Regions from separate parts of the Baekduia sp. Peel2402 genome, predicted to be linked through region 4. Evidence: riboswitches for the same ligand, from Rfam matches in the RefSeq annotation. Region 4 holds a riboswitch; each other region holds the start of a gene.
The links. A riboswitch is a leader RNA that binds a small molecule or an ion and turns the genes downstream of it on or off. The one in region 4 is predicted to bind cyclic di-AMP.
Positions count from the first base shown of each region.

Region 1 (7,123 bases), 1.7 Mb from region 4:
GTGGGCTGTCGGTGCCGGCCGCGATCTCCCGTGCGCAGGACACCGGTGGGCCGTCGGACCACCCGTCGATCTACGCCGCGGTCGCGGCCCAGGACACGGCCGCGCGCCCGCGGGTGCTGCGCAAGGCGTCGCTGGTCGCGCTGTCGCGGGCGATCGAGCACGAGGCGTTGGCGCTGGCGGCGGCGCCGGTCGTGTTCGGCGCCTTCCAGGAGGAGCGCTTCTACCGGCAGGTCGAGCGGCGCTACCGGCGGCTGGCGGTGCACGCCGACGCGGCGGCGGTCTTCGCCGACTTCCCGGACGGGTTGCGCGCGCCGGCGGGCGGGCCGGTCGAGATCCCGATCGGGCCCGACGATGCGTTGGGCAACGAGTGGGCCGTGATCATCGACGCGCCGGGCTACGCGGCCTGCCTGCTGGCGTGGGAGCAGCCGGGGGCGTCGGCCGACAGCGAGCGGCGCTTTGAGGCGATCTGGACGATCGACCCGGAGGCGACGCGGCGCGCGGCGCAGGTCGCGGCGCGGCTGGTGGGGCGGGTGGATCCGGAGGTCGGCGAGCGGATCGGCGAGCTGCTGACGGATCGGCCGCTGGCGCTGGAGGAGCCCGCGCCGGCGCTGACCGCGCTGACCAACCGGATGATCGAGTACCTAGACGGGCTCTAGGTCGACGGTGGCGCCTTGCGGGATGGCGCCATCGCCGCGCGGGATGATCGCCAGCGCGTCGGCGTGGAGCAGGGACGAGAGGACGTGCGAGCCCTGCGGGCCGGTCGGCTCGACGGTGCCGTCGGGGAGACGGCGGACGCGGACGAGCTCGTCGCGGTCGGCGTTGCGCGGGACGGCGGTGGCGAGCGTGGCCTCGGTGCGCGGCACCGAGCCGTCGGCGCCCTGGAGCGCGGCGAGCGCTGGGCGGGCGAAGAGCAGGAACGTGACGTAGGCGGAGACCGGGTTGCCGGGCAGGCCGAGCACGATCTTGCCGTCTTGGTCTCGGATCCCGATCCAGGTCGGCTTGCCGGGCTTCAGCGCGACGCGCCAGAGGAGCTGGCGGACGCCAAGGGCTTCAAGGACGGGCTTTACGTGGTCGTGCGGGCCGACCGAGATGCCGCCGGCGATGACGACGACGTCGGCGGCGTCGAGCGCCTCGCTGACGATCTCCTGCGTCGCTTCGGGGTCGTCGGTCGCGTGGCCGTAGCCGACGACCTCGGCGCCCGCACGAGCCGCGAGCGCGGTGAGCGTCGGGCCGTTTGAGTCGTGGATCTGGCCGGGTTGCAGCGGCGTGCCGGGCGCGACGAGCTCGTCGCCGGTCGTGACGACCGCCAGGCGCGGGCGCGGCCCGACGAGCAGGTGCATGCGGCCGGCGCCGATGGCGACGCCGAGTTGGGCGGGGCCGATCCGCGTGCCCTTGGTGAGCACGCGCGTGCCCTTGCGCAGGTCGTCGCCCGCGGTGCGGAGGTTGCGCCCGGCGGGGACGTCTTCGCGCAAGACGATCGTGTCTCCCTCGACATCGACCAGCTCCTGCTGCAAGACGCCGTCGGCGCCGTCGGGCAGCGCGGCGCCGGTCGAGATCCGGATGGCCTCGCCGTCGTTCAGCGTGCCGTCGTACGGCACGCCCGCGCGCGACTCGCCGATGAGGCGCAGGCGGTCGCCGGCGCGGCCGTTGCGCGTGGCGAAGCCGTCCATGGCGCTGTTGTCGAAGGCGGGGGAGTCGTAGCCGGCGGTGACCTCCTCGGCCAGGACGAGGCCGAGCGCCTCGGCGACGGGGAGGTTGACGGGGGTAAGCGGGCGGACGGCGTTCAGCAGCGTCGCGCGCGCCTCGTCGACGGACGGAAGCGGGGGCACGGCCCGCATTGTGCCCATCCGACCGACCAGTTCGTCGGTGGTCCTTCACCAAACCGTCATCTTCTGGTGCAAAGATGCGCGCTCCATGGACGGAGCTGTCCCACTTAGCCGCCGGCCGCGGCCAGTTGCGGACGCGCCCACGGTCGACGCCGCGGGTGTGGCCAAGGCCTGGCTTCTATCGCTTGTCGCGGACGCACCGCTCGCGCAGGCGGGCAACGTGCCGGCCGCCGAGCTGGCTCGGGGCGGCCCGGCGCTCTGCAGCGGGATCCTCGCGGCCCTGGGCTCTGATGTCGAGTTGGAGCGGCTGGTCGGCGGCGCCGACGGCCGCGCGCCGCTGGCCGCCTCGGCCGCGCGCCTGACCGGCGCTCGCACCCCGGCCGCGCTGGCGGCGGCGATCGAGTCGCTGCGCGGCGTGACCTGGCATGCGCTGCGCCGCGAGCTGCACGACGCCTATCCCGATGTCGTCGCCGACCTCTCCGACCGCCTCGCCTTCGTCTGCGCCCGCGTCGTCGAGACCGCGCTCACGTCGCCCTCGGCCGAGACCTCCCGCGCCGACGGCCCGCTCGCCGAGGCGCTCGCGACGCCCACGCCTGCTTCACCGCCGCGTACCTCGGGCATCCGCGCTTACGCGCCCGCGCCGGGTACGCGTGGGGGCGGCGGCCTGCGGCCTGCGGTGCCGGACGAGGCAGAGGCCTTTGTCGCGCCGGCACCGAGCGACGACGCGTCGCATGACGGCGATCCCTTTGCCGCTCCGGCCGCGCACGGGAGTGAGCGGCGCCCGCTCGCGCCCGACGCGGCGGATGCGGTGCGCGAGGCGGCCGAGGGCGGTCGCATGGTGCGCTTCACGGCCGCGGGGCGAGACGCGCCCGCGCCGGCTCCGTCGCACGTGCCGGAGGGCGATGAGCCGATCGCGCCGCCGCCAGCTGGCGTGGAGGTCGTCGACCTGCCGCCGTCGCCGGTCTCCGTCGACGCCGATCCGCTCTCCACACTTGCTGAGGAGCTGGCCTCCGCACCGCCGGCCGGCGTCGTCGGTGGGTTGACGGACGAGATGTACGCCTTGCCCGCGGACGCGCCGTCGGTCACGCGCCTGCGCCGGGTCGACACCTCCTGGGAGGCCTCGCGGGACTCCGGTCCGCCGTGGCTGGCCGCGATCGCCCGCCGGCTTGAGCGCCGCGAGCAGGACGGCCTCTCGTTCGCGGTCTTCGTGGTGGAGGTCGACGACCTCGACCGCCTACTCGCCGCCGAGAGCGGCCGCGAGGTCGCGATCGCACTGGAGACCGCCGAGCGCGGCCTGACCGCGCAGCTCGCACCTGCCGACCTGATCGTGCGCGAGCGCCTTGGGCGCTGGTGGCTGACGAGCCCGGACCGCGATCCGGCTGGTGCGCGCGATCTGGGCGTTCGTGTGGCGGGCGCGATCGCTGCGGCCGAGCTGGGGGGCGCGCCGCTGGCGGCGTCCGTTGGCGTTGCGGTCTGCCCGCAGGATGGAGAGACCATTGACGCGCTGGCCGGTCGGGCGGATGAGGGGATGTTCGCGGCGCGGGCGGCGGGGGTTCCGCTGGCCTGAGGGCGGGGGCGGCGGTGGGCGCGGGGTGGCGCTGGCGTTTGTGGCGTTCAGTTCGGGGCGTTGGTGGTGGTGCGTCGCGTTGGAGAGGATCCGGCGAGGGAGTGAGAGCGTTGTGGCGTGGCGACCGCTGTCGGTCGTCCTCGGGCGTGTGGCCGGGCTCGGGAGGGCGGTTCGGGGCCGAACGGGTCGATCCGGGTCGCCTAATGGTCGATATACGACGCTTATTCGACCCGGATCCCCGGTGGCGCTCCATAAGGGCCGAGATTCGGGATGCGGGTCGCGTTATGACGAATAGTTGGTGCTTACTCGACCCGGACCCATCCTTTCGGCCCCGAACGCTCCCCCGAGCCCGAGAGGCGGCCCGAGGACGACACCAAGCGGCGGCCACGCCCATCCGGCTTCACTCCCTCGCCGCCCCTCTCCAACGCGGAGCACCACCATCAACGCCGCGAGCTGAACACCACCAACGCCCGCGCCACCCGGCGCGCCCCAGGCCCCTAGCGCGATGCCGCAGCCGAAACAGCCGTCGGCACAACCGCGCGCACCGCGCCGATCGTCGCCGTCGCCGTCACGCCAAGCGCGCCCGCCGTCGCCGACGTCAGGTCGTACGACGTCCCCTTGCGGAACGGTCCGCGGTCGACGACCGGCACCGTCACCACATTGCCGTTGTTGTACAACTCGACCAGCGTTCCGCAGGGCAGTGTCTTGTGGGCGACGCCCAAGAGCCTCTTGGACATCCGCTTGCCACACGCCGTCTTGCGGCCGTAGAAACCCGGGCCGTACCAGGTGACGCGGGCGCGCTTGTAGAGCGTCACGGCGCGGCCTTCGGCGGTGCCGCTGACCGAAGTCCCGACGACGCGCGTCGCGGCGGTCGCCTGCGCGGCGAGCACGGCCTTGATGGTCAGGTGGCCGGAGTGGGCGGGCTTCCAGGTCGCGGTGTACGTCCCGTCGGGCGCCACGGTCGAAGCCGCCGCGTTGGACCAAGCGCCGGCCTGGTCCAAGGTCAGCACGGCGATCGCGTCGCCCGGCTTGGAGCCCGCGACGGTCCCGGTCACCGACACCCGGCCGCCGAGCAGCTGGCCCAGTGGGGCAGTCAGCGTGGAGCCGTCGGCGAAGACCGTTGGCGCCGACGGGTCGACGTAGGTCATCCCGCCCGGCGTGGGCGCGGTGGCCACGGCAGGCGTATCAGCGGCCGCCGCGGGAGCAGCGATCGCGAAAGCGCCCAGGGCGGCGCCCAGCTTCGAAAGGTTCGAAAGATGCACGTTCTCTGTAGGTCCTCATCCAACGGCCTACGGGGTGAGCTGACGGGCTCGCGCCGGATGACGGCGCTACGGCTCAGAAAAAGGACCGATTCGCCCCGGTGGATCGCAACCAACACGCGTTCCACAGGTGGTTCCCCCGCTCCATTTGCCCGAGGTGGCAAACGGACTCGGCTGACGGCGCGGGAGCATAACAACGTACGGGCGATTCGGCGAACCCGCGTTCGCAGGAATGCTGCCGCCTGGCTCGAAGCACGGGCGCTGCCGGAGGCCGACGATGCGGCATTTCCGGCTCATCACCACCCAGATTTTCGGAGGAACATTGATCAGGCAGGCAGGGAAGGCCGTCGCCCTCGCGGCAACGGCCCTCGTCCTCGGCGCGTCGGGGAGCGCGACCGCGGACACCTACACGGTGCGCGGGTGCGCGGCGGGCTGGGAGGCCCACGCGGACACCGGCTCAGCGGCGACCGACACGTGCGCGGCCAGCGGTGGGCTGACCGCCGCGCTCGTCGGCCCCGGCCCGTGGGACGGCGGCACATTCGCCTACCACCGCTTCACCGCGCCCGCGGGCACGCGCATCGCGCGCGTGACGCTCGGCCGCGTCACGACCGGCATGCCCGTCGGCACGGTCCGCACGTTCTCCTACACGCTCAGCGCGGACGGCAAGACGCTCGAGGCGTGCGCCCCTGGCCCGACCGACACGTGCACAGGCAACCTCGCCGGTCCGTTCGACGCGGTCGGCCTGGACGCGGCATCCGTGCTCTTCTCGTTCGGCTGCGGCGCTGATGACCCGAACACCTGCGCCGCCGCGCTGGGCACGCCGAGCGCGACGATCACCGACCCGCATGTCGTCCTGCGCGATCCGGCGGCGCCGACGATCGCCTCCAAGACGGTCGCCGACAGCGGCGCGTCGACCGGCCGCATCAGGCTGTCGTACGTCGCGGGCGACGTGGGTGGCGGCGTCTACCGCACGGTCATCCGCGTGGACGGCAAGGTCGCCGCGGTCGATCCGGTCGGCGGAACCTGCGCCGACGTCGACGGCTCCAACGACGACGCCTACGAGTTCGCGGCGCCCGCGCCGTGCCCGGCGTCAGCGACCCGCACGGTCGACTACGACGTCCTCAAGCTCCCGCTGGCCGAGCACTCGGTCGAGATCGACGTCGAAGACGCGGCCGGCAACTCGACCGCGGTCTACGGCCCGGTCGTGCTGCCGAAGGCCAACGGCTCGGTCCCGGGCGCGACGGGGTCGACCGGCTCCGGCGACTCGACGACCGGCGTCGGCGGCGCCTCGACCACGCCCGCGACTGGCAAGGACGCCAGGCTGACCGCGTACTTCGTCAAGAACGGCAAGACGAGCTACACGAACCACTACGGCAACCGCGTCGTCGTGCGCGGGATCCTGCGCACGAAGGCCAAGAAGGCGGTCACGGGCGCGCGGTTGGACGTCTACCACCTGGTCGGCGGCAAGCTGCGCCGCCTCGGCAAGACCGGCCTGAAGACCCGCAGCGACGGGCGGCTCACGCTGATCCTGCCGCTGAACCTCGACAGCCGCCGGATCGTGCTGGCCTACCGCGCGTTCCGCCCTGGCCCGATCACGAGCCAGAAGACGCTGAAGCTGACCGTGCTCGACAAGCACGGCAAGGTCGTTCAGAAGGTGAAGTAGCGGTGCGCCGGGGGTTCCTTCGCACGCGCGAGGGAGCCCCTGGCGAGCTCGCGCAATGAGAAGGCGAGCCGCTAGGCGAGGCTTCTCACGGCTTGGGCAGACGCGAGAGCGCCTGCTTGAGCGCCTGGCCGCCGTAGGTCAGGCCGATCTGGGCGATCTCGCCGACGGCCTGGATGGCGGTGGCGATCAAGTCGCCGCCCTCAGCGCCGGACCGCTCGTCGCGCGGCGTCGCCCAGCCGGCCGGCGGCGGGGGCGGAGCGGTGGGCGGCGTGCTTTGCGGCGCCTCGTGCGCGGCGGCACTGGCGCCGTTTCGCGACGCGGTCGCGCGCGGCTTGCGCGGGGTGGCGGGAGCCTTCGGCTTCGCCGCGGCCTTCGCTGCGCCCGCCGCCTTGCGTGCCGGAGCGGCCTTGGCCGGGGCCTTCGCGGTCGCCTTCTTGGCGGCCGGCGCCTTCGGCTTGGCGGTCGCCTTCGCCGCGGCCTTGCTCGTCGCCGCGGCCTTGGCAGGCGCCTTCGCGGTCGCCTTCTTGGCCGCCGGCGCCTTCGGCTTTGCCTTCGCGGGCGTCGCCTTCTTGGCCGCCGGCTCGGCGCCCGTCGCGCTGGCGCGCTTGGCGCTGCGCCGCGTCGGTCGCTTGCTCGGGAGGCTCGACAGGACGTCGCGGTCCGCGGGGCTCATGCGCCAATCCTACGCAGAGGGGCGCAAGTTCACGGCTCGTCCACCGTTTGATAGAGCGCTCCCGCGACTCCAGGAGCCAACCCAGTACGCCGATGTTCCGGCGAACACACCAAAACCGCGAAACGAACGAGGACT
Region 1 covers NZ_CP199582.1:1,861,869-1,868,991, reverse strand. Annotated here, with positions in the region: gene ACT01A_RS09130 (DICT sensory domain-containing protein) at 1-656, shown strand, start outside; gene ACT01A_RS09125 (molybdopterin molybdotransferase MoeA) at 642-1,829, opposite strand; gene ACT01A_RS09120 (hypothetical protein) at 1,915-3,393, shown strand; gene ACT01A_RS09115 (septal ring lytic transglycosylase RlpA family protein) at 3,891-4,568, opposite strand; cyclic di-AMP (ydaO/yuaA leader) riboswitch at 4,665-4,838, opposite strand; gene ACT01A_RS09110 (hypothetical protein) at 4,975-6,315, shown strand; gene ACT01A_RS09105 (hypothetical protein) at 6,401-6,988, opposite strand.
Region 1: another riboswitch for cyclic di-AMP. It lies ahead of ACT01A_RS09115 (septal ring lytic transglycosylase RlpA family protein); the one in region 4 lies ahead of ACT01A_RS00640 (septal ring lytic transglycosylase RlpA family protein).

Region 2 (7,123 bases), 210 kb from region 4:
GGCTCGACCTCGTTGTGATGGGCCTCCATCGCGTGCGCAACGGCCTCAGCCTCACCGTGGCGCCGCGCGAGGTCGCCGCCGACCAGCGCGTGCGGGCCCTCGACCTCGTGCGAGACGGCCTTGCCGATGTCGTGCAGCAGCGCGGCACGACGCGCGGTCTTCTCCGACGCGCCCAGCTCGCTGGCCATCAGCGCCGCCAGGTGCGCGCATTCGACCGAGTGCGCCAGGACGTTCTGCCCGTAGGACGTGCGGAACTTCAGTCGGCCCAACACCTTGACCAGGTCGGCGTCCAGGCCCTGGACGCCAGCCTCGAAGACTGCCTCCTCCCCGGCCTCGATCATGTGGGTCTCGAGCTCGGACTTGGCCTGGTAGTAGGTCTCTTCGATCCGCGCCGGATGGATGCGCCCGTCCTGGAGGAGCTTCTCCAGCGTCAATCGAGCGACCTCGCGCCGGACGCCGTCAAACGCGCTCAACACGACCGCGTTGGGCGTGTCGTCGATGATGAAGTCGACGCCGGTGAGGTTCTCCAGCGCGCGGATGTTGCGGCCCTCGCGGCCGATGATCCGGCCCTTCATGTCGTCGCTCGGAAGCTGGACGACGCTGACCGTGGTCTCGGCCGCGTGCGAGGCCGCCAGCCGCTGCATGGCAACCGAGAGGATCGACCGGACGCGCCGCTCGGCGTCGCGCTTGGTCTCCTCGTCGACCTGACGTAGGACACGCGCGGCGTCGTGGCGCGCGTCGTCCTCCACGTCCTTGAGGAGCGCCTGCTTGGCCTGGCCGGCGCTGAGGCCGGCGACGCGCTCCAGCGCCGACTCGCGCTCGGCGCGCATCCGCTCCAGGGAAGACGCCTCGGCGCGCAGGTGCTGGTCGCGGCGTTCGAGCTCGGCTTCGCGGCGGTCGAGGTCGGCGCTGCGACGGTCCAGCGCGGCCTCGAAGGCCTGTGTTCGGGCGGCGTTGCGCTCCAGGTCAGCAGCCCGGCGGGCGAGCTCGGCCTCCTCGGGCGTCGGCCCGGCGGCGGCCGCGACGGCGACCACGGGCACGTCTGACCCGGTGTGCCCCGCAGGGACGGCCGTGAGCGCGGTGACGGCGGCCGGCTTCTGCCGTCCGTACACGAGCGCCGCGACGACGATGGCGACTCCGATGAGCGCCGCGCCGATCAGGGTTTCCATTGTGGGGTGTCCTCTCCCCAGCGGCCGATGGACGGCGGTCGCTGGTCTCCGGTGCTGCGGTCGGGGAGCGGGCGTCGCGGCCGCGAGGACGCGGAGGGCACTGGGTTCGGGTGCTGCGGTGGCCGCGGCGCGCCTTTTAGAAGGATGCTGCGAGGTGGCGCGGCGCGGCCAAGGTGCGTTTGGGCTGCTATTCGGTGAGTTCGGGCGCCCTGCGGTGGTGACGTTCGCTCGGGGCGGATCGTAGTACCGAGGGCGTTGCGCGTGCAATCAGCCTGACCGCGCGGTCAGGCGACCCGCTTGGCGCCGACGAAGTGACCGCCCCAGTAGGCGTCGAAGATCGCGTGGTTCATCACGCCGTGGGTGGTCGCGGAGACGACCGTCGTCGCGCTCGTGGCGATGCCGACGTCCGACGCGCCCGGGCCCGCGGTGTTGAAGAACACCAAGTCGCCGGCCTGGATGTTGGACTTGGAGACCGCGGTGCCGGTGCCGTACTGGGCGAAGCTCGTGCGCGGGATCGAGACGCCGGCCTGGCGGAAGGCCCACGAGGTCAGGCCGGAGCAGTCGAAGGACGACGGGCCGGAGGCCCCGTAGGAGTACGGCGCGCCGACCTTGGACATGGCGGCGGCGACAGCGCCCTGGGCGCCGCTCGCGCTCGCCGTCCGGGTTGTGCTCGTAGTCTCGCTCTCGGCGGCGGTCGCCGTTGAGCCGCTGACGCCCAGCGCGGCGAGCGTCGCCGGGCCGACCACGCCGTCGACGGTCAACCCGTGCGCGCGCTGGAAGGCGCGCACGGCCTTGCGGGTCTGAGGGCCGAAGACGCCGTCGGCGGCGAGGCCGAGCTTGGCCTGGACGGCGCGCGTGGTGGCCGGGGGGAGCGTGGACTTGAGCGATGCGGTTGTGGCGGTGGAGGCGCCCTCGCCCGCCATCGCCGCGCGCGTGAGCGGCCCGACGATCCCGTCGGCGACCAGGCCGTGCGCGCGCTGGAACTTCTTGATGGCCTTCTTGGTCTGCGGGCCCAGGACGCCGTCGGCGGTGAGCCCGAGCGCCTGCTGCACCGCGCGGACCCCGTCGGTGGTGGTCGTCGTCGCGGTTGCGGCCTGCGCGGCGCCGATCAGCGGTCCGGTCTGGCCGACGATGCCCGCGGCGATGAGCGCCGCCGAGATCCTCGCGGTCGCGGTCTTGGGCAAGGCAATCAACTTGGCTGTGGCCGCCGCGCGGCGCCGGCGCGAGCGCGCGAGCGAGCGGTCCCACAGCTCGGGCAGGGCGAGGTCGCGGACCCCGGGCGGGTCGGCGAAGATCGCGAATCGGTCGTCCGTGAGGATCCGGGCGTCGGCGGCGTCCATCAATTGCTCCCTGTGGTGGCGGCCTACGAGGTGAGCTGACGGGCTCGCGCATGTGCATGCGCTACGCCGCGATGGAACGCTGCGGCGATTCGCCCCGTGGACCGGCCATCGTGGTCGGTCCGAGTGGGTCCCCCGCTCCCGGAGCCGCTGAGGCGCCGGGACTCGGCCTGTGCGTGCAGGTATGTCGGCGATCAGAACTCACGGCCGCGCCGCAAGTTGCGGTCCGGGTTATGACATCCCGCGGTTGAGGCGATAGACCACGTGCGGGAGCCCGGCGTGGACGGTCTCGCCGGTGTGCTCCATGCCGAGCTTCTCCATCACCGCGCGCGACGCCGTGTTGCCCATGGTCGTCTGCGCCACGAGCTCGTCGAGCTCCAGGACCTCGAACCCGACCCGCACCGCCTCGCGCGCCAGCTCGGTCGCGTAGCCGTGCCCCCAGTGGTCGGGGTCGACGAACCACATCAGCTCGATCTCGGGGCGCCCGTCGACCTCGTCGTGGCGCAGGCCCGCGTACCCGATGGGTTCACCGCCGACGAGCATCGTCCACGGCCCGAACCCCCACCGCTCCCAGTGCGCGATCGCATCACGCAGGAACGTCTCGGCCCGGTCAGCCGTCCGCAGGTGCTCCGGCCAGACCGCCTCGTCCACGCGCGCGTCGGTCCAGATCCGCTGGTAGGCGCCGAGGTCGCCGGGCTCGGGGCGGCGGCCGGCGAGGCGCGCGGTGGCGACGCGATCAATGCCGAAGTCGAGGGGCATGGAGTGCGGCCAGGCTATCTCGCCGCGCGGCCGTCGATCTCGAGAAACGGCCCTCCTGGGGCCTCAAGTCGAGATCGCGTCGAGGTCTTCGCGGCCGCGCGTCGGCCGCGCGTCGGTGTCTGCGTCGATCAGTCGCGCCCGTAGGCGCGGATGACGTCGTAGGCGAGTTCGAGCTCGTAGCCCTTGCGGACGAGGAAGCCGAGGGCGCGGTCGCGGTCGCGGTCGGTTTCGGGTGGGACGCGGAAGCGGCGCGAAAGGGTGGCGAGCGCGGCGTCAAACTCGGAGTGGGTCTCGCCGGTGGTGGTGTCCGGCGCGTGGAGGGCGGCGGTGATGTGCGAGGCGTCGATGCCGGAAGCGACCAGCTTGCGCTCGATGCGCTCGTTGCCCCAGTGGTCGAGCGTGCGGCGGTCCTCGACGAAGCGGCGCGCGAAGCGGGCATCGTCGAGGTAGCCCTGCTCGAGCAGCTCGGTGACGGTCTGCTCGATCGTGTCCGGCTCCACGCGCTTGGACTCCAGGTGCCGCCGCACCTCGAGCACCGTGCGATCACGGAACCCGAGGTAGCGGTAGCTGAGGTCCAGCGCGTGCTGGAGACGTGCCTCCGGGTCGAGCGCGCGCTCGGCGGTGGTCACGTGACGGCTCCTGTAGCGCCTAGGCCGTGGCCGGGGTCTTCCGCTCGGCCGTGATCTCGCCCGTTGCCGGGTCGACGCCCTCCGGGACGGCGTCCCGATCGATCTCGGCGACGAGGTCGCGGTTGAAGTCGAGCGCCTCATAGATCTTGGCCTCGATCTCGGCGCGCAGCTCCAGGTGCTCGTCGAGGAACTTCTTGACGTTGTTGCGGCCCTGGCCGAGGCGGTCGTCTCCGTAGGAGAAGAACGACCCGGACTTCGAGACGATGTTGTGCTCGATCCCGAGGTCCAGGATGCACCCTGACGTCGAGATGCCGGTGCCGAACTCGATGTCGAACTCCGCCTGGCGGAACGGCGCCGCGACCTTGTTCTTGACGACCTTGACGCGGACGCGGTTGCCGACGGCCTCGGTGCCGTCCTTCAGCGTCTCGATGCGGCGGATGTCCAGGCGCTGCGACGAGTAGAACTTCAGCGCGCGACCACCCGGCTGGGTCTCCGGCGAGCCGAACATGACGCCGACCTTCTCGCGGATCTGGTTCGTGAACAGGCACAGCGTCTGCGTGCGGTTCAGGTTGCCCGCGAGCTTGCGCATCGCCTGGGACATCATGCGCGCCTGCAGACCGACGGTCTGGTCGCCCATCTGGCCCTCGAGCTCAGCACGCGGCGTCAGCGCCGCGACCGAGTCGACCGCGACCAGGTCGACGGCGCCGGAGCGGACGAGCATGTCCGCGATCTCCAGCGCCTGCTCGCCGTAGTCGGGCTGCGAGACCAGCAGCGAGTCGATGTTCACGCCGATCCGCTGGGCGTACAGGGGGTCCATTGCATGCTCGGCGTCGATGAACGCGCACACGCCGCCCAGGCGCTGGGCCTCGGCGAGCACGTGGTAGACGAGCGTCGTCTTACCGGAGGACTCCGGGCCGAAGACCTCGACGATGCGGCCACGGGGCATGCCGCCGATCCCGAGCGCGAGGTCGAGCGACAGCGCGCCCGTCGGGATGGCATTGACCTTGACCTGGGCGCCCTCGTCGCCCATGCGCATGATGGAGCCCTTGCCGAACTGGCGCTCAATCTGTGTGAGAGCGCCGGCAAGCGCGGTGTCGCGGGCCTTGATGGCCTTCTCGTCGGTGGCGGGCATAGCGGTGTGAGACCTCTCTCGAAGCGGTAGTGAGTGGCAGTTTGCGGGGTGGGTCGGACGGAACCGAACCGTACGCATGTTCGTGTGGCCGTACGGGCCCGAAATGTGCCGAACCAGCGGACTCTCAGGCTTCGAACGTCGCCTGCGTCAGCGCTTCGTAGCGCGCCGGTCCGCCGCCGAGGAACGAGCGCATCAGCGTGATGCCGCGCACGTCGAGGTCGAGCTGCGGCGTTGGCGGGAGCGGCAACGCGGTCGGGGCGGACCAGCCGTGGCGAACGCGCGCGACGGTCAGGTGCGGGCGGAAGCGCCGCTCCTCGCGCTCGTAGCCGAGCTTCTCCAGCCCGTCCCAGACGGTGGTGTGCAGCGAATCCAGCGCGGCCGCGTCGTCGTTGACCGCGACCGTGAGGACGTGCGGCCGCCGCGGCGAGAGCCACAGCGCGGCCCCGGTCGAGAGCGCGGGCGCCGGCCAGCCCGAGAGCGACTCGACCAGTTCGGACAGCGGGCCGATCTCGTCGAGCGAGCGGTGGCCGAGGAACGCGAGCGTCAGGTGGACCTGCTCGGCGGCGACGACGCGCATCCCGCGGTCCCCAGCGACCGCCTCGCGCGCCCATGCGACGAGCGTGCGACGGTCCTCGTCGCCGAGCGACACGGCGATGAAGAGGCGAGCGCTCATCGCGCGGTGACCTCGACGGAGGCGAAGGCGTCGATCGCGGTGTGCGCCGAGCTCATCGCGCCCGGAGGCTAGAGGGTCGGGCGGAGGCTCAGCCGTCGCTCTGGCCGAGCAGGATGCGGCGAACGAGGTGCAGGGCGACGGTCGTGGACCGGTCGCGGACGTCGAAGCGGTTGCCGGGCAGCTGGAGGCGGCGGGTGATGCGGGCGCCGTCGCCGGTCGAGACCGAGAAGCAGACGGTGCCGACGGGCTTGTCCTCGGTGCCGCCGTCCGGGCCGGCGACGCCGGTGATGCCGATGCCGACGTCGGCGCCCAGGGCAGCGCGGGCGCCGTCGGCGAGCGCTTCGGCGACCTCGACGGAGACCGCGCCGAAAGACGCGATCAGCGACGCGTCGACGCCGGCGAGCGCCGTCTTGGCCTCGTTGGAGTACACGATCACGCCGCCGAGGACGTACGCGGACGAGCCCGCAAGGTCGGTCAGCCGGCCGGCGACCAGGCCGCCGGTGCAGGACTCGGCCGTTGCGATCGTGCGGCCGGAGTCCTTCAACAACGTCGCCACCTGCTGGTCGACCGACGTGCCGTCAGTCGAGAACAGATCGCGCGGGTGACGCTCGGCGACCAGCGCGGCGAACGCCTCGTACACGTCCTCCTGCGGCGGCTCGTAGCGCGTGACGACCTCGACCTCGCCACGCCGCAGGCAGGTGGTGATCTCCAGCGCGTCGAGGTCGATTCCGGCCTCGCGCGCCTTCAGCATGGTGTTGGCGATCTCCGACTCCGGGATCCCGAACAGGCGCAGCATGTGCTGGCGGTAGACCGTGGCGCCGGCAGCGGCGGTGCGGAAGGCGTCGGTCTCGACCGCGACCGCCCACATCGGCTGCAGCTCGCGCGGCGGTCCGGGCAGGACGACGATGGTGGGACCCGCGACGCCGTCGCGCGGCGGCACGACGAGCCCCGGCGCCGTGCCGACCGGCTCCAGCACGGTCGCGCCGTCGGGCACCAACGCCTGCTTGCGGTTGGAACGGCGGATGGCCTCTTGATCGAGATCAGGCCACCGCGACATGAGGCGTTCGAGGATCGCCCAGATCCGGCCCTCCAGCGCCTCGTCCAGCGCCAGCGGCCGCCCCTGGAAGTCGCCGACCACCTGCGCGGTCAGGTCGTCCTCCGTCGGCCCCAGCCCGCCGCTGGTGATGATCAAGTCCATCCCCGCGCCGGCGAGCCACCCGAGCGCGTCGCGGACGTCCTGCGGCCGGTCCCCCACGATCACGTTGTGCGCGACGTCGATGCCCAACTCGCGCAGTCGCTCCGCCAGCCACGGCCCGTTGCGATCCACGACGCGGCCCGTCAGGACCTCGGTCCCGGTCACGACGATCCCCACACGGACGCTCATGCGCAGTTCTCCACCGAGTCGGCGCTCACGCTCTTGAACG
Region 2 covers NZ_CP199582.1:339,963-347,085, forward strand. Annotated here, with positions in the region: gene rny (ribonuclease Y) at 1-1,169, opposite strand, end outside; gene ACT01A_RS01730 (C40 family peptidase) at 1,454-2,509, opposite strand; cyclic di-AMP (ydaO/yuaA leader) riboswitch at 2,511-2,687, opposite strand; gene ACT01A_RS01735 (GNAT family N-acetyltransferase) at 2,738-3,265, opposite strand; gene ACT01A_RS01740 (regulatory protein RecX) at 3,394-3,894, opposite strand; gene recA (recombinase RecA) at 3,914-5,026, opposite strand; gene thpR (RNA 2',3'-cyclic phosphodiesterase) at 5,151-5,699, opposite strand; gene ACT01A_RS01755 (competence/damage-inducible protein A) at 5,788-7,083, opposite strand; gene ACT01A_RS01760 (helix-turn-helix domain-containing protein) at 7,080-7,123, opposite strand, start outside.
Region 2: another riboswitch for cyclic di-AMP. It lies ahead of ACT01A_RS01730 (C40 family peptidase); the one in region 4 lies ahead of ACT01A_RS00640 (septal ring lytic transglycosylase RlpA family protein).

Region 3 (7,123 bases), 1.3 Mb from region 4:
ACGCGGTAGTCCTCCCACTCCTGCCGCTTGATCTCGATGAAGCGGTTGAACATGTGCTCGCCGAGGGTGCGCAGGACGAGCTCGGACTCGGCGGTCAGCTCGACGGCCTCGCCGAGGGTCTCGGGGAGCTGCTCGATGCCGAGGCGCTTTCGCTCGTCGGGCGAGAGGTGGTAGAGGTTCTTCTCCATCGGCTCGGGCAGCTCGTAGCCCTTCTCGATGCCCTCCAGACCAGCCTGTAGGAGGGCGGCGAAGGTCAGGTAGGGGTTGCAGGCGGGGTCCGGGCAGCGCAGCTCCATGCGCGTGCCGTTCTCCTTGCCGGGGTGGTAGAGCGGCACCCGGACGAGCGCGGAGCGGTTGCGTCGGCTCCAGGCGACGTAGACCGGCGCCTCGTAGCCGGGGACGAGCCGCTTGTAGGAGTTGACCCACTGGGCGAAGATGGAGGACAACTCGCGGGCGTGCTTGAGCTGGCCGGCGATGAAGGCCTTGCCGATGTCGCTCAGGAAGTACGGGTCGTCGGCGTCGAACATCGCGTTCTTGCCGTCCTTGAAGAGCGACAGGTGCGTATGCATGCCCGACCCGTTCTCGCCGAAGAGCGGCTTGGGCATGAACGTGGCATGCCAGCCGTACTTCATGGCGTACTCCTTGACCGTGATCTTGTGGGTCATGCAGTCGTCGGCCATCTTGAGGGCGGGCGCGTAGCGCATGTCGACCTCGTGCTGCGAGGGGCCGACCTCGTGGTGGGAGTACTCGACGTGGATGCCGAGCTGCTCCAGCGCGATGACGGTCTCGCGGCGCACGTCGGAGCCGGCGTCCAGGGTGGTGAGGTCGAAGTAGCCGCCCTCGTCCAGGACCTCGGTCCCGTTCTTGTCCTTGAAGAGGAAGTACTCCAGCTCGGGACCGACGTTGAAGGTGTCGAAGCCCATCGTGTGCATGCGATCCAGGGCGCGGCGCAGCACGTGCCGCGGGTCGCCCTCGTAGGGCGTGCGCTCCGGCGTGAGGACGTCGCAGAAGACGCGGCCGACGCCCTGCTCCTCCGGCCGCCAGGGCAGGATCGCGAAGGTGCTGGGGTCCGGCATGGCGATCATGTCGGACTCCTCGATCGCGTTGAACCCCGTGATGGAGGAGCCGTCGAAGCCCATGCCGTTCTCGAAGGCGTCGTCCAACTCGGCGGAGTTGATGCTGAACGACTTCAGCTGGCCGAGGATGTCCGTGAACCAGAAGCGGATGAACCGCAGCTGGTGCTCGTCCACGAGGGCCTTGACATCCTCCACCGTGCGGGGTGCTTCGCTCATTGCCGGGACCCTAGAGGATCCGTGGTGTGACGCTGGTCGGAAGCTGAACGCCGTTGTGTCGAGGGAGACGGCGGTGGAGCGCTACGCGCGGGTGGCGCGGCGCGGCGGCGCAGCGCGGTTAGCGCTGGTGCAGGGCGAGCGTCGCGGCGCGGGGCGCGTAGACGGTCGTGTGGGAGGCCTTGGCCGCGGCGGGCTTGGCGCCGGCGTGGCGCACGGCGGCCTGCGAGGAGGACGTCATCGCCGCGAGGAGGATCAGGATCGCGCCGAGGGCGACGGCCCAGAGCGCGATGCGGTCGGGGCGGTGGCCGACGCGGTCGGAGGTCGTCCGGCCGCGATGGCGCTGGGCCATCGAACGCTCGGCGGCGTTCGCGAGACGACCGGCTTCGGTCGGACGGCCCTTGATCTGGATGGTGCGGCGCACGCCGGCGGGCGGCGGCGGGCTCGCAAAGGGGTCGTCGGCCGCGCTGAGGTGGGCGAGCTCGTGGGCGACGGCAGCGGCCGGGGTGTCGACGGCGGCGGTGGCGACGTCAGCCTCGGTGAGAAGCTCGATCGTGCGGCCGCGAGCGTCGTCGCTGGCGTGCAGCTCGATCGTGCGCGAGCGCGAGCGGGCGCCGCTGCGGGCGTCGTCCTGCTCGATCGCGCGGGCGACGGCGCGTGCGCGGCGAGCGTTGGCGTCGTCGTCCTCGGAGACGAGCTCGAGGGTGCGAGAGGTGCCGTGGGACAGGGCAGCAGCGTCAGCGGGGACGAACACGCCGTGGAGCGGGTGGGCGGCGCCGTCTGCGCCGGGGACGGCGGTGGCCGTGGCCGGAGCGGCGGTCAGGCGCTCATCGAGGGGCGCAGCGCCGGCGGCGTCACGCCCGCGCGTCATGCGACGGCGCGGGACGAAGTCGATGTCCTCACCGAGCCAGTCATCGGCCGGACGACGGCCGGGGGCCGCGAGATCCTCGCGCTCCTGCTGCACATCGGCCCACCAGTTGGGCGCGTCCGTCGATGGCATGACGTGTTCTCGGTTCCTCTTCCTTGGGCTTACGGGGTTAGCTGACGGGCTCGCGCCGAAGAGCGGCGCTACGCGAATGCGATTCGCCCCAAACCAACATGGGTCCCCCGCTCCACGACAGGTTGCCCTGGCGAGGATTCAGCGGTTGTGAACGGCGGCATCGTAGCAACGTCGAAATTCCCTGCTAGTTCGCAGAGTTATGGCAAGCGCGAACTGACGGCATAGTCAGGCATGCGTCGGACGGAATGAGCCCGCACCTAGCGGGAAACCGCCGCTTGACATCCGCGAAGCGGCCCGGTGACGAGTTGCTGAGCTCGTGCGAATCCGCTCTTGACAAGGTCGCGCGGCGGACACACGGACGTTTCGTCCCCTGGCGGGACCGTGTCGCGCCGGGCACGGCCGCGCTGCTTGCAACGCCACACACGATCCCGGCCAGCGACCCAGGCCGCTGGCCTGGCCCGGATCGTCAGGCGCGGCGAGGCGGCGGCGGGATCAGCGGCCCGAGACGGTGGCTACGTAGTCGGCGACGTCCTTGGCGTCGTCGCCGTACAAAAGCCCCGAGGGCATCTGGCCGTTGCCGGAGGCGCGGCCGTTCTTGATGGCATCGAGCACGAACGCGGGCTTGAGGTTGCCGCCGTTGAGCGTGTCGAGGTTCGGACCAACCCGGCCGACGGCGTGAGAGCCGGCGAGCGTGTGGCAGGTCGAGCACTTCTCAGCGAAGAGCGCGCGGCCGTTGGTCTGGGCGCCGGTGAGCTGAACGCCGCCAGCGCCGTGGCTGGCGTGATCCTCGCCGTTGTTGACGAGGATGACGGCCGGCAGCGTGACGCCAAGCGCGACGATCACGACCGCGATGCCGACGCTCCACACGCGGCGCTGGGCACGCGTCTCCTTCTTGGAGCCCGCGGGGGGCCGGCCACTGCGCATCGCAGCCAGCACGACCGACAGGCCGATTGCCAGGAACGCGAGGACGAACACGAGGGTCCCGATCACGAGCGTGACCCTATCCGCAGACCCGGGTGCCAAATCAAGTCCGGACCGTCGCGCCGGACTGACGAAGCGGCGGGAAGACGACGCGGAGGACAGCGCGAAGTGGTGCCCCGGGCAGCGAAGGACGGCGCGATGCTGACTCCAACACGGAGGAGGACGGTGCGAAACGGAGGGCCCAGCGCGGTGGAAAGAGAGGGCATGGCTCAGCGGCGGCGGCCGGCGGCGAAGCTCTGGACGGGTGGTGCGATGGCGCGAAAGTCGTCGGTGCCGGTGGCGGCGAGGTCGTCATCGTCGGCGGTGGCGGCGGGTGTGACGGGCCGGAGCGGTGTGGGCGCGATGGCGCCGTCGTCGGTGGCGTCGGTGGTGGCGGCCGCGGGTTCGCCCTCGGCGGCAGCGGCGTGGCGGGCCTCCTGACGGGCGAGCTCGAGGGCGTCGAGCATGGAGACGACGATGTCGGCGGAGATGGTCTCGGAGGAGCCGCCGGTGACCGAGGTGAGGTGCGGCGTCGAGACATCGGCGGCTGGACGCGCGCGGAGGGCGCCGGTGGCGTCGAGGCGGGCGAGGCGGCGGATGACGACGTTGATCGCACCGCCTGCGGAGGCATGACGCTCAAGAACGCCTTCGGCGACGACGAGCGGCTCGGCCCGGACGATCGTGCGGTCACGCTCGTAGACGTTGGGCGGCACGACGAGGTTGACCGTCCCCATCTCGTCCTCCAGCAGCAGGAAGCAGACGCCCTTCGCGGTGCCCGGGCGCTGGCGCGCGACGACCAGGCCGCCGATGCGGACGGCCGTGCCGTGGCGCAGGCGACGCAGATCGCCGCTGGTGACCATGTCCTTCGCCTTCAGCTCGTCGCGCAGCAGCCCAAGCGGGTGCGTGGCGGTTGTCAGGCCGGTCGTCGTGTAGTCGGCGATCATCGCCTCCCAGCCGGTGAGCGCAGCCAGGTCCGGCGTCTGGCCGACGCCGAGCGGCAGCGAGAGCTGGGTCCCGGAGTCGATGCGGGTACGGCGGCCGGACACGCCGACCACCGACGTCAGCAGGCGCTTGCCGGGCGCGGCGACCCCCAGATCCCACAGGGCCCGGCGCCGCGAGCCGTCCGTGAGCGCATCGCAAGCGCCCGACCACGCGAGCTGCTCCAGCGCCGCACGACCGGCTCCAGCGCGCGATGCAAGGTCCTCGATCGTGCGGAACGGCCCTGCCGCCTCGCGCGCGGCGACCAGCGCCTCCACGTCGTCCTGACGCACGCCCAGCACATAGCCCAGGCCGATCCGCACGCCGGGCGTGCCGTCCGCGGCCACGTCGACGACCGTGCACCCCACCCCGCTCGCGTTGACGTCCGGCGGCAGCACCTCGATCCCACGCCGCTGCGCCTCGTGCACGAGCGCGTCCGGCGGGTAGAAGCCCATTGGCTGCTCGTCCAACAGCGACGCCAGGAACTCGGTGGCGTAGTGCACCCGCAGGTAGGTCGACTGATAGGCCAGCAGCCCGAAGGCCGCGCCGTGCGCCTTAGGGAACCCGAAGCCCGAGAAGCCCTTCACCTGGTCCCAGACGCGCTCGCCGAGGGTCTCGTCGACGTCTTCCCAGCGCGCCATCGCCCGCCGCACGAAGCGCCCGTGGTAAGCCTCGATCGCCGCCGTAGAGCGCTTGCGCGACATCGCCCGCCGCAGGCCCTCCGCCTCGCCCGGCGAGAATCCCGCGAACGCCATCGCGACCTCAATGACCTGGTCCTGGAAGATGATCGTCCCGAGCGTGTCTCCGAGGACCTCCTTAAGCGACGGGTGCTCGTAGGGGATCTCGTAGGACGGGTCGGCCCGCAGGCGCTGCAGGCGCTCGATGTAGGGGTTGACCGCGCCGCCGACGATCGGGCCTGGCCGCACGATCGCGACCTGGATCGTGAGGTCGTGCAGCGTCTCCGGGCGCGTGCGCCGCAACGACCCCATCTGCGCGCGGGACTCGATCTGGAAGACGCCGGTCGTCTCCGCGTTTTGGATGCACTCGAACGTCGGCTTGTCGTCCATGGGGATCCGCGACAGGTCGATCCGCTCCCCGCGACGCGCGTGGATCATCTCCACGCACCGCTCGACGGCCGACAGCATCCCGAGTCCGAGCAGGTCGATCTTCAGGAAGCCCGCGTCCGAGCAGGAGTCCTTGTCCCACATGACCATCTGCCGGCCCTCCATCGCGGCGGGCACGACCGGGCAGCAGTCGATCAGCGGGCGCGTCGCGACGACCATCCCGCCCGAGTGCTGGCTGAGGTGACGCGGTAGGCCATGGGCCTCGCCGGCCAGCTCGTGCAGCCAGCGCCAGCGTCCTTGGTGCTCCCGGCCTTCTCCCAGCGCCACCGCGATGTCCTGGTCGACCGCCTGCGCCGAGTACGCCTCCGAGGACCGCGCGACGCGCTCGATCTCCCCGGGGGGCAACCCCAATGCCTTGCCCAGCTCGCGGATGGCGCCGCGCGCGCGATAGGTCGGGAACGCCGCGACCAGCGCCGAGTTCTCCGCCCCGAAGCGCTCGACCACCCGCGGTATCAGCACCGCACGCACGTCGCGCGGGAAGTCGAGGTCGATATCGGGCAGCGCGGTGATCTCCTCGTTGAGGAAGCGCCCGAGGAAGAGGTCGTTGGCGATCGGGTCGACGTGCGAGAGGCCGGTGAGGTAGCAGACGATCGAGGAGACCGAGGACCCGCGCCCGCGTCCCGGCGGCAGCAGCCCGCGCGCGGCCGCGCCGCCACGGACCTCGGCGGCGACCTCTCGCGCCAGCTCCAGCATCTCGTGGTGCAGGAGGAAGAACCCGGACAGGTCGAGGCCGCGAATCAGCGTGAGCTCCTCCTCCAGCCGCGCGGTCGCCGCCGCACGCAGCGCCGAACCGCGCGGGTAGCGACCGTCGAACAGCGAGGAGCAGACCTCTGCGAGCTTGTGATCCGCAGCGTCGTCCTCTGCGCCGGGGTAGCGGTAGCCGAGGTCGGAGCAGAGGTCGAACGTCAACTCGGAGGCCAGCCGCGCGGACTCGGCGACCGCGTCCGGATGGTCCTCGAAGCGCACCGCCATCGCTCCCGGGGAGGTCAGCACGTGGGTGTGGTTGCCGCGCCGCAGTGGCTCGGAGGCGTCGAGCGTCGTGTGCGCGCGGATCGCCACGAGCGCGTCCTGCAGGCGCGCCCGTACGGGTGCGTGCGCGTGGACGTTGCCGGTCGCCACGCACGGGACGCCCAGCCGCGCGGCGAGATCGGCCAGCTCGCGATTGCGGGCACGATCGTCGCGGTGGAAAGGGCGTTGCAGCTCGATCCGGAACGCGTCGCGCCCAAAGGTGGCCAGCAGCGCGCGGGCGGTGGGCTCGTCGTGCACGCCGTGGGTCGCGCAGCCCGAGAGGCAGACCAGGCCGTCGGAGTGCTCGGCGAGATCGTCGATCGTCAGGAACGGCCCGAGCACGCGTCGGCGCCCGGGCGTGTCGCGTGTGTGCGCATGAGCGCGGGTGAGCAGGCGGCAGAGGTTGCGCCAGCCGGTGGCGTCGCGGACCAGCAGCGTCACGTGGCGCGACCAGCGCGGATGGTCCTCGTCGTGGAAGACCGCGCCATCGCGCTGCTCACGCGCGGTGCGTTCGTCGACGAGGTCGACCTCCGCCCCATGGATCGCCCGGAGCCCCAGCGACGACGCGGCTTGCGCGAACTCCATCGACCCTGAGACGCTGTTGTGGTCGGTCAGCGCAAGCGCCTCGTGGCCACGGTCGAGCGCCGCGGCGACCAGCTCCTCCGGCAGTGAGGCGCCGTCCAGGAACGAGAAGGCCGAATGGCAGTGGAGCTCGACGTACGGCACGAACACATGTTCGCATGAATGGTGGATGGAGTCGAGCC
Region 3 covers NZ_CP199582.1:1,399,489-1,406,611, forward strand. Annotated here, with positions in the region: gene ACT01A_RS06880 (glutamine synthetase family protein) at 1-1,292, opposite strand, end outside; gene ACT01A_RS06885 (hypothetical protein) at 1,411-2,289, opposite strand; cyclic di-AMP (ydaO/yuaA leader) riboswitch at 2,301-2,443, opposite strand; gene ACT01A_RS06890 (c-type cytochrome) at 2,782-3,279, opposite strand; gene ACT01A_RS06895 (DNA polymerase III subunit alpha) at 3,480-7,123, opposite strand, start outside.
Region 3: another riboswitch for cyclic di-AMP. It lies ahead of ACT01A_RS06885 (hypothetical protein); the one in region 4 lies ahead of ACT01A_RS00640 (septal ring lytic transglycosylase RlpA family protein).

Region 4 (7,123 bases):
TCGGGTCCGCCTCAGCCGCGCAGGACGTGGTCCAAGACGTCTTCTTGCGGGTCTGGCGCAACCCGTCGAAGTTCGATGCGCGCCGCGGCGAGATCGGCAGCTACCTGCGCCTGATGGCGCGCTCGCGGGCCGTCGACCTGTGGCGTGAGGGCCAGGCGTCCGGGCGCGCGGAGGACCGGCTGAAGGTCGTCGTCGCGCACGATCCGCCGCGGCCCGACGTGCAGCCGGATCACCTCGCGCTTGCCTCCGCCGACCGCTCGACCGTGCGCGACGCGCTCGGCCGCCTGCCGGACGCCCAGCGCGAGGCGCTCGTGCTGGCGTACTGGGGCGGGCTGACCGCCGATCAGATCGCCGAGCGCGCCGGCGTCCCGCTCGGCACCGCCAAGAGCCGGATCCGGCTCGGGCTGGCGCGGCTGCGCAGCGAGCTGGAGATGCTGCGGACCGGCGCCGATGTCAATGCGGAGGCCGCGGCCGCGTAGAGTCGGGGCGTGCCCGTCCGCGGCCTGCCCTTCGACGACGTCGTCACCGAGCTGCGCGAGGCCGAGCTGGCATGGCTCGGCCCCGACGTGGAGTGGTTCGACGCCCACACGCACATCGGCCACCACGACCCGGACGGCTTTGAGGCCGACCCGGAGGAGATCGTCGAGGCGCTCGACGTCGCCGGCCAGCAGCGCGCGCTGCTGTTCGCGATGCACGAGCCCGACGGCTACCGCGAGGCCAACGACTGGGTGTTGAAGTCGTGTGCGGAGTCCGGCGGCCGTCTGGTCCCGCTCGGGCGGATCGACCCGAAGGCGCCTGACGCACTGGAGGAGGCGCACCGCCTGCTGGCGGCCGGCGCGCGGGGCTTCAAGCTGCACCCGCGCAGCGACGCCTTCACGTTGCCCAACCCCGTCGTCGACGAGGTCGTCGCGCTGGCCGGCGAGCACCGGCTGCCGGTGCTCTTTCACGCGGGGCGGGGGATCCCTGATCTCGGGTCCTCGGTCGTCGATCTGGCGCGGGCTCATCCGGGTGCGCGGCTGATCCTCGCGCACGCCGGGATCAGCGACCTCGGGCCGATCGCGCCGCACGCGCGCGAGCTGCCCAACATCCTGTTCGACACCTCGTGGTGGCTGATCAGCGACATGTTGACCTTGTTCTCCACGATCCCGCCCGGGCAGATCTTGTACGCCTCGGATCTGCCCTACGGCGGGCCGCGCTTCCCGTCGCTGCTGATGCTGCGCTGCGCGCGTGCGGTGGGGCTGACGCCGGAGCAGGCGCGGGCGATCGCGGGTGCGCAGACCGCGCGAGTGGTGGACGGAGCGGATCTTCTGGACCTCGGCCCGGCGCCGGGCGAGGACGTACCGCTCGGGCGCCGCGTGCTCGCGTTCGAGCGGGTCATCGCCTAGGTGTCGGCCGCGGTGCAATTGGCCTTCCGCGACGGGGATCCGAGCGAGGCATTGGCCTTGGCGCGGCTCGCGTGCGCGACGTCGCCAGAAGCACAGCATCGGGAAACGTTGAGCGAGATCGATCGTTACCTGGAGCTCGCTCAGCAGCGCGTGGGCGAGGGCTTCGATCCGTTCGCCTGCCTCTACCCGGCGATGGTCGGGATGGTCCTCGCGGGGACCGCAGACGCGCTCTCAGTGTGAGCCTCCTCACACAGTCATCAAGTTCTATGGGTACTCTGGCGAACGCTTGTTCGAACGCCGAGCCGTCTCCACCTGAACGCAAATAGGGAGACGGGCGGGGGACCCAATTGCCTGGTCGTGAGTGCGATCCGACCGGTATGGGGCGAATCACGGGCCTGATGGCCCGGTAGCGACGACGAAGTCGCCCGTATGTGCCAGACCGGCATGTTCGTGGTGGCGGCCTTGCCGCGAGCCCGACAGCTAACCCCGTAGGCGATGACCACAGGAGGTGCCTCCCTTGAGGCTCAAGAACCTGCGCGCCACGGGTCTCACCGGCGCGCTGCTGAGTACGACCATCATCGCGGTGGCTCCGGCCGTCGCGGATTCCGATACGCAGTCCCAGAACACGACGGCCGCCGCCTCGGCGCCGGCCGCTGCGAAGACCGCCGTCCCGCCGCCGGTGGCGACCAAGGCCTCGTCCTCGCTGACGGTGTCCTCGGTGCGCCGCACGGTGATCGCCGGCAAGCGCGTCGTCGTGCGCGGCACCCTGCGTCCCGCCGGCTCCGGCCGTGCGGTGGCGCTCCAGGTCCGCCAGAAGAGTGGCGGCGGCTGGATCACCGTCAATCACGACCGCACGAACGCCAAGGGCCGCTACGTGCTGGCCTGGCGCGCGGCGAAGACCGGCACCCGCCGGATCCGCGTGCACTTCGGCGGCACCCGCGAGCTGTCCTCGGCCCGTCACCAGGCCGGGACTACGCGCGTCTACCGTCGGGCGCTCGCGTCCTGGTACGGCCCGGGCCTCTACGGCGGCCACCTCGCCTGCGGCGGGACGCTGACGCCGGGCACGCTCGGCGTCGCCAACAAGTCGCTGCCGTGCGGCACCAAGGTGACGTTGCACTACAAGGGGCGCACGGTGCGCGTCCCGGTCATCGACCGCGGCCCGTACGTCGGCGCCCGCGAGTTCGACCTGACCGCCGCGACGAAGACGAAGCTCGGCTTCGGCTCGACCGGCACGGTCCTCACGACGCGCTAGCCGCGTCGACGTCGCACCCGCATCACCGGCCTGTCCGCCAGGGCCACGCGTCGCCGTCACTGGCGCCGCGTACCCTGGCGGGCATGGCCAAGCGGGTCATCGCCCACCTCGACTGCGATGCGTTCTTCGCGTCCGTCGAGCTGCAGCGGCGGCCCGAGCTGCGCGGTCTTCCCGTGATCGTCGCCGGGACCGGCCCGCGCGCGGTCGTGACGACCGCGTCCTACGAGGCGCGGAAGTTCGGGATCGGCAGCGCGATGAGCGCGGCCGAGGCCAAGCGCCGGTGCCCGCAGGCGATCACGATCCCGCCCGACCACGCCGCGTATTCGGAGAAGTCGCGCGAGGTGTGGGGGGTGGTCCGCGAGCGGATCGCGATCCTCCAGCAGGCGGGGATCGACGAGGCCTACGCGGACCTCAGCGACGTCGACGAGAAGCCGATCCCGTTGTTGAGGGCGTTGATCGCCGACGTCAAGGAGGCCACCGGCATCCAGATCTCGGCCGGCGTCGCGCCCAACCGGCTGGTGGCCAAGATCGCGTCTGACCTCGGCAAGCCCGCCGGCTTCGTCGCCATCGGCCGCGAGCAGTGCGCCGCCCACATCGCCGACCGCTCGCCGCGGATCGTCCCGGGCATCGGCCCCAAGACCGCCGCGCGCCTAGCCGAGATGGGCTTCGCGACGCTCGGCGCGTTGCAGAACGCGCCCGTTGAGGAGCTCCAGGAGCGCTTTGGCGAGCGCTACGGCTACGACCTGCACCGCCGCGCGCACCTGCACGACGAGTCGCCGGTCGAGACCACGCGCGTCGCCAAGTCGCGCTCGGTCGAGACGACCTTCGACGAGGACGTCGCCGACCACGCCCAGCTGGAGTCGATCCTGCGCGGCCAGGCCAAGAAGCTCGCCGAAGGCCTCCAGCGCAAGGAGACGCGCGGCAAGAACATCGCGATCAAGGTCCGCCTCGACGACTGGACCACGGTGACCCGCGCGAAGACGATCGACACCTACATGAACGACGAGGCCACGATCATCTCCGTCGCCCTCGACCTCTTCCGCGACTACGCACCTCAACGCCCCGTCCGCCTCCTCGGCGTCCGCGTCGCCTCCTTCGAGGACGAGGCCGACGACACGCCGTCGGAGGGCGGGCGGGGATCGGGTCCTCGCCCGGTCCCGCCGGGCCAGCTGGTCCTGCCGATCAGCGTGTAGCGTCCGCCGCATGACGCACCTGACCGTCGGCGGCCGTCAGCTGTTCCACCAGCGATCCGGGAGCGGGAGCGAGCCGCTGCTGCTGATCCAGGGGATGAGCGGGACGCACCTGGCGTGGGGTGAGCCGTTCCTGAAGGGGTTGGCGGAGGACTTCGACGTGGTGGCCTACGACCACCGTGGGATCGGGCGCAGCGATCCGGTTGGCGAGCCGTTCACGATCAAGGAGCTGGCGCAGGACGCCGCCGGGGTGCTCGACGCGCTCGGATGGGAGACCGCGCACGTGGTCGGCATCTCGATGGGCGGGATGATCGCCCAGGAGCTCGCGCTCGCCCATCCGGACCGGGTCCGGACGCTGACGCTCGGCTGCACGTACTGCGGCGGCGAAGGCTCCGAGCTCGCGCCGCCCGAGACGCTCGCCAAGCTCGCACAAGGCTTCCAGTCCGGCGACCGCGAGCTGGCGATCCGCACCGGCTTCGAGGTCAACGTGTCGGCCGAGTTCGCCGCCCAGCCCGGCGCCTACGAGGCGTTCCGCGCGATGGCCAAGGCGCTGCCCGCGCCGCTGCCGGTGATCATGCTCCAGATGCAGGCGATCGGCGGGCACGACACGAGCGCCAGGCTGCCGCAGCTCGAAGGGCTCCCGACGCTCGTGATCCACGGCGACGCGGACCGCATGCTGCCAGTTGGCAATGGCCGGATGATCGCGTCGCTGATCCCGGGTTCAACGCTGGAAGTTCTTCCCACCGTTGGGCACATGTTCTGGTGGGAAAAGCCCACCATCAGCGCGGATCTGATCCGTGGGCACGCGCTGGCCACCATGAGTGGGTAGACGCCAGATGGCCGGATGGCTTAGCCGTCCGGAGTTCATCAGGATTCTGACATTCAGTGAGTCTCGCTGCGTGCCGAGGAGAGGGACAGATCATGCTCGCCTTCCTCCGCTCCTCCAAGAAGCCCGACCCGGCGCTCGCCCAGCTTCAGTCGCGGCTCAACTCGCTCGAGGCCAACTGCCTCGCCTCCCTCGAACAGGGCCTCGCCGACATGGCGGCCGGCGACCTCACGCGCAGCGTCGAGCCCGTCACGCGCCCCATCGACCTTCACTCCGAGGATCCGCAGGTCACGGAACTGGTGGACACGTTCAACGCGATGCTCCGTCGCGCGCAGAACGCGCTCAACGCCTACAACGCCCATCGTGAAGAGCTGCGCGCCGCGCTCGGCGACCGTTCCTCGCTCCAGGACCTCCGCGGCCGCCTCCTCTCGCTGGACGAGCACTGCCTTACCGGCCTGGGCGCCGGCCTCACCGCCGTCGCCGAAGGCGACCTCACCCGCGAGCTCGCTCCCGCCACGGAGCCGATCGCGGTCGCGCCCGGCGCTTTCGCCGGCGCGCTGACCGAGACCTTCAACTCGATGCTCGGCCGCGCCCAGGGCGGCCTGGTCCAGTTCAACGTCATGCGCGAGGAGCTGCGCGCCGCGCTCGGCGACCGCTCCTGCCTCGGCGACCTCACCGCCCGCCTGAACTCGCTGAACGACAACTGCCTGACCGCGCTCCAGAGCGGTCTCGTCGCCGTCGCCGAGCAGGGTGACCTCAGCGTCGCGGCGACCCCGGTCACCACGCCGATCACCGCTCGCCCGGGCCACGAGATCGGCGCGCTGGCCGACACCTTCAACTCGATGCTGGGTCGCGCCCAGGAGTCGATCGAGGCCTACAACGGCATGCGCGGCGACCTCGCCGAGGTCGCCGAGACCGCGGCCGCGATCGCCGACGGCGACCTCACCGCCTCCGTCGCGCCGAAGTCCGGCGACGACGTCCTCGGCAACGCCTTCGCGGAGATGACCGCCAAGCTGGCGTCGATCGTCGCGCAGGTCTCCGACACCGCCATCGGCCTGCGCGCCGCGTCGACCGAGATGGCCCGCTCCTCCGAGGAGACGCACCGCGCGATCGAGGAGATCGCCCACGCGGTCGCCGACGTCGCCTCCGGCTCCGAGCGCCAGATGCACGTGATCGGCGGCGCCCAGGAGGTCGCGGTCGACGTCGTCAACGTCACCACCGCCTCCGAGTCGACCGCCGAGGGCGCCCGCGAGGCCGCCCGCGACGCTCGCTCCGCCGCCGAGGAGGGCGCCAAGGCCGTCACGACCGCCACCAAGGCGATGGCCGCCGTCCGCGACTCGTCCGCCGCGATCAGCGAGACGATGGAGGACCTCGAGCGCAAGTCCCAGCAGATCGGCGGGATCGTCGAGGCGATCACCGGCATCGCCGAGCAGACCAACCTGCTGGCGCTGAACGCCGCCATCGAGGCCGCCCGCGCCGGCGACCAGGGCCGCGGCTTCGCGGTCGTCGCCGACGAGGTCCGCAAGCTCGCCGAGAGCTCGCAGAAGGCCGCGCAGGAGATCGGCGCCCTGATCGGCTCGATGCAGACCGAGTCCCAGCGCGCGCTGTCGGTCGTCCAGGCCGGCGCGGCCCAGACCGAGGACGGCGCCGCCACCGTCGAGCAGGCCCGCGCGTCGTTCCTGCGCATCGACGGCTCGGTCGGCGACGTGCACGACCGCGTCGAGGAGATCACCGCAGCGGTCCGCAAGATCGCGCAGGCCTCGACCAAGATGCAGGGCGACATGGACGACATCGTCTCCGTGGCCCAGCAGTCGACCGCGGCCACCGAGCAGGTGTCCGCCTCGACGCAGGAGACCTCAGCGTCGGCCCAGGAGATCGCGACCGGCGCCCAGGACCTGGCGCGCCGCGCGGACTCGCTGGCCGACCTGGTGGCGACCTTCAAGGTGGCCTAGAGCAGGGCCAGGTGCCCACGTCCGCCCGGCGCGTCGCCTGAACGCGCGCCGGGTGGGCTGTAGTTCCCCTAGTAGAGCGCGCCCGCCAGGCGACGGCGGGCGTCGCGGGCGAAGGGGTGGTCGACGCCGAACGCGTCGAGGATCCCGACGACGACGCGGCGCAGGTCGTCCTTGGCGCCGTTCGCGCTGGCGATGGCGTCGATCAGGAGGTCGACGGCCTTCTGCGGGTCGCCGCCGTCGAGCGCCTTGAAGGCGGCCAGCGCGTTCTCGTCGCCGGTCTGCTCCAGCCGGATGCGGGCCGCGAGGCCGTCGGCGGAGAAGTCGCCCTGGGCGTTGGCGAGCGTCGCCAGCGCGGCGTCGAGGTCGCCGCCCTTGCGCTGGAGGATCGCGAGCTTGATCTTCGCGTCGGCGCGCTTGGGGTCCAGCGCGATCGCCTGCTTGAGCGACTCCTCGTCGCCGGCCTCGACGAGCGCGTCGGACTCGTTGGGCATCAGCCCGTCCAGGAACGCGGCGACGCG
Region 4 covers NZ_CP199582.1:129,762-136,884, forward strand. Annotated here, with positions in the region: gene ACT01A_RS00625 (sigma-70 family RNA polymerase sigma factor) at 1-479, shown strand, start outside; gene ACT01A_RS00630 (amidohydrolase family protein) at 489-1,385, shown strand; gene ACT01A_RS00635 (hypothetical protein) at 1,494-1,625, shown strand; cyclic di-AMP (ydaO/yuaA leader) riboswitch at 1,671-1,895, shown strand; gene ACT01A_RS00640 (septal ring lytic transglycosylase RlpA family protein) at 1,903-2,637, shown strand; gene dinB (DNA polymerase IV) at 2,721-3,830, shown strand; gene ACT01A_RS00650 (alpha/beta fold hydrolase) at 3,841-4,656, shown strand; gene ACT01A_RS00655 (methyl-accepting chemotaxis protein) at 4,749-6,605, shown strand; gene trxA (thioredoxin) at 6,674-7,123, opposite strand, start outside.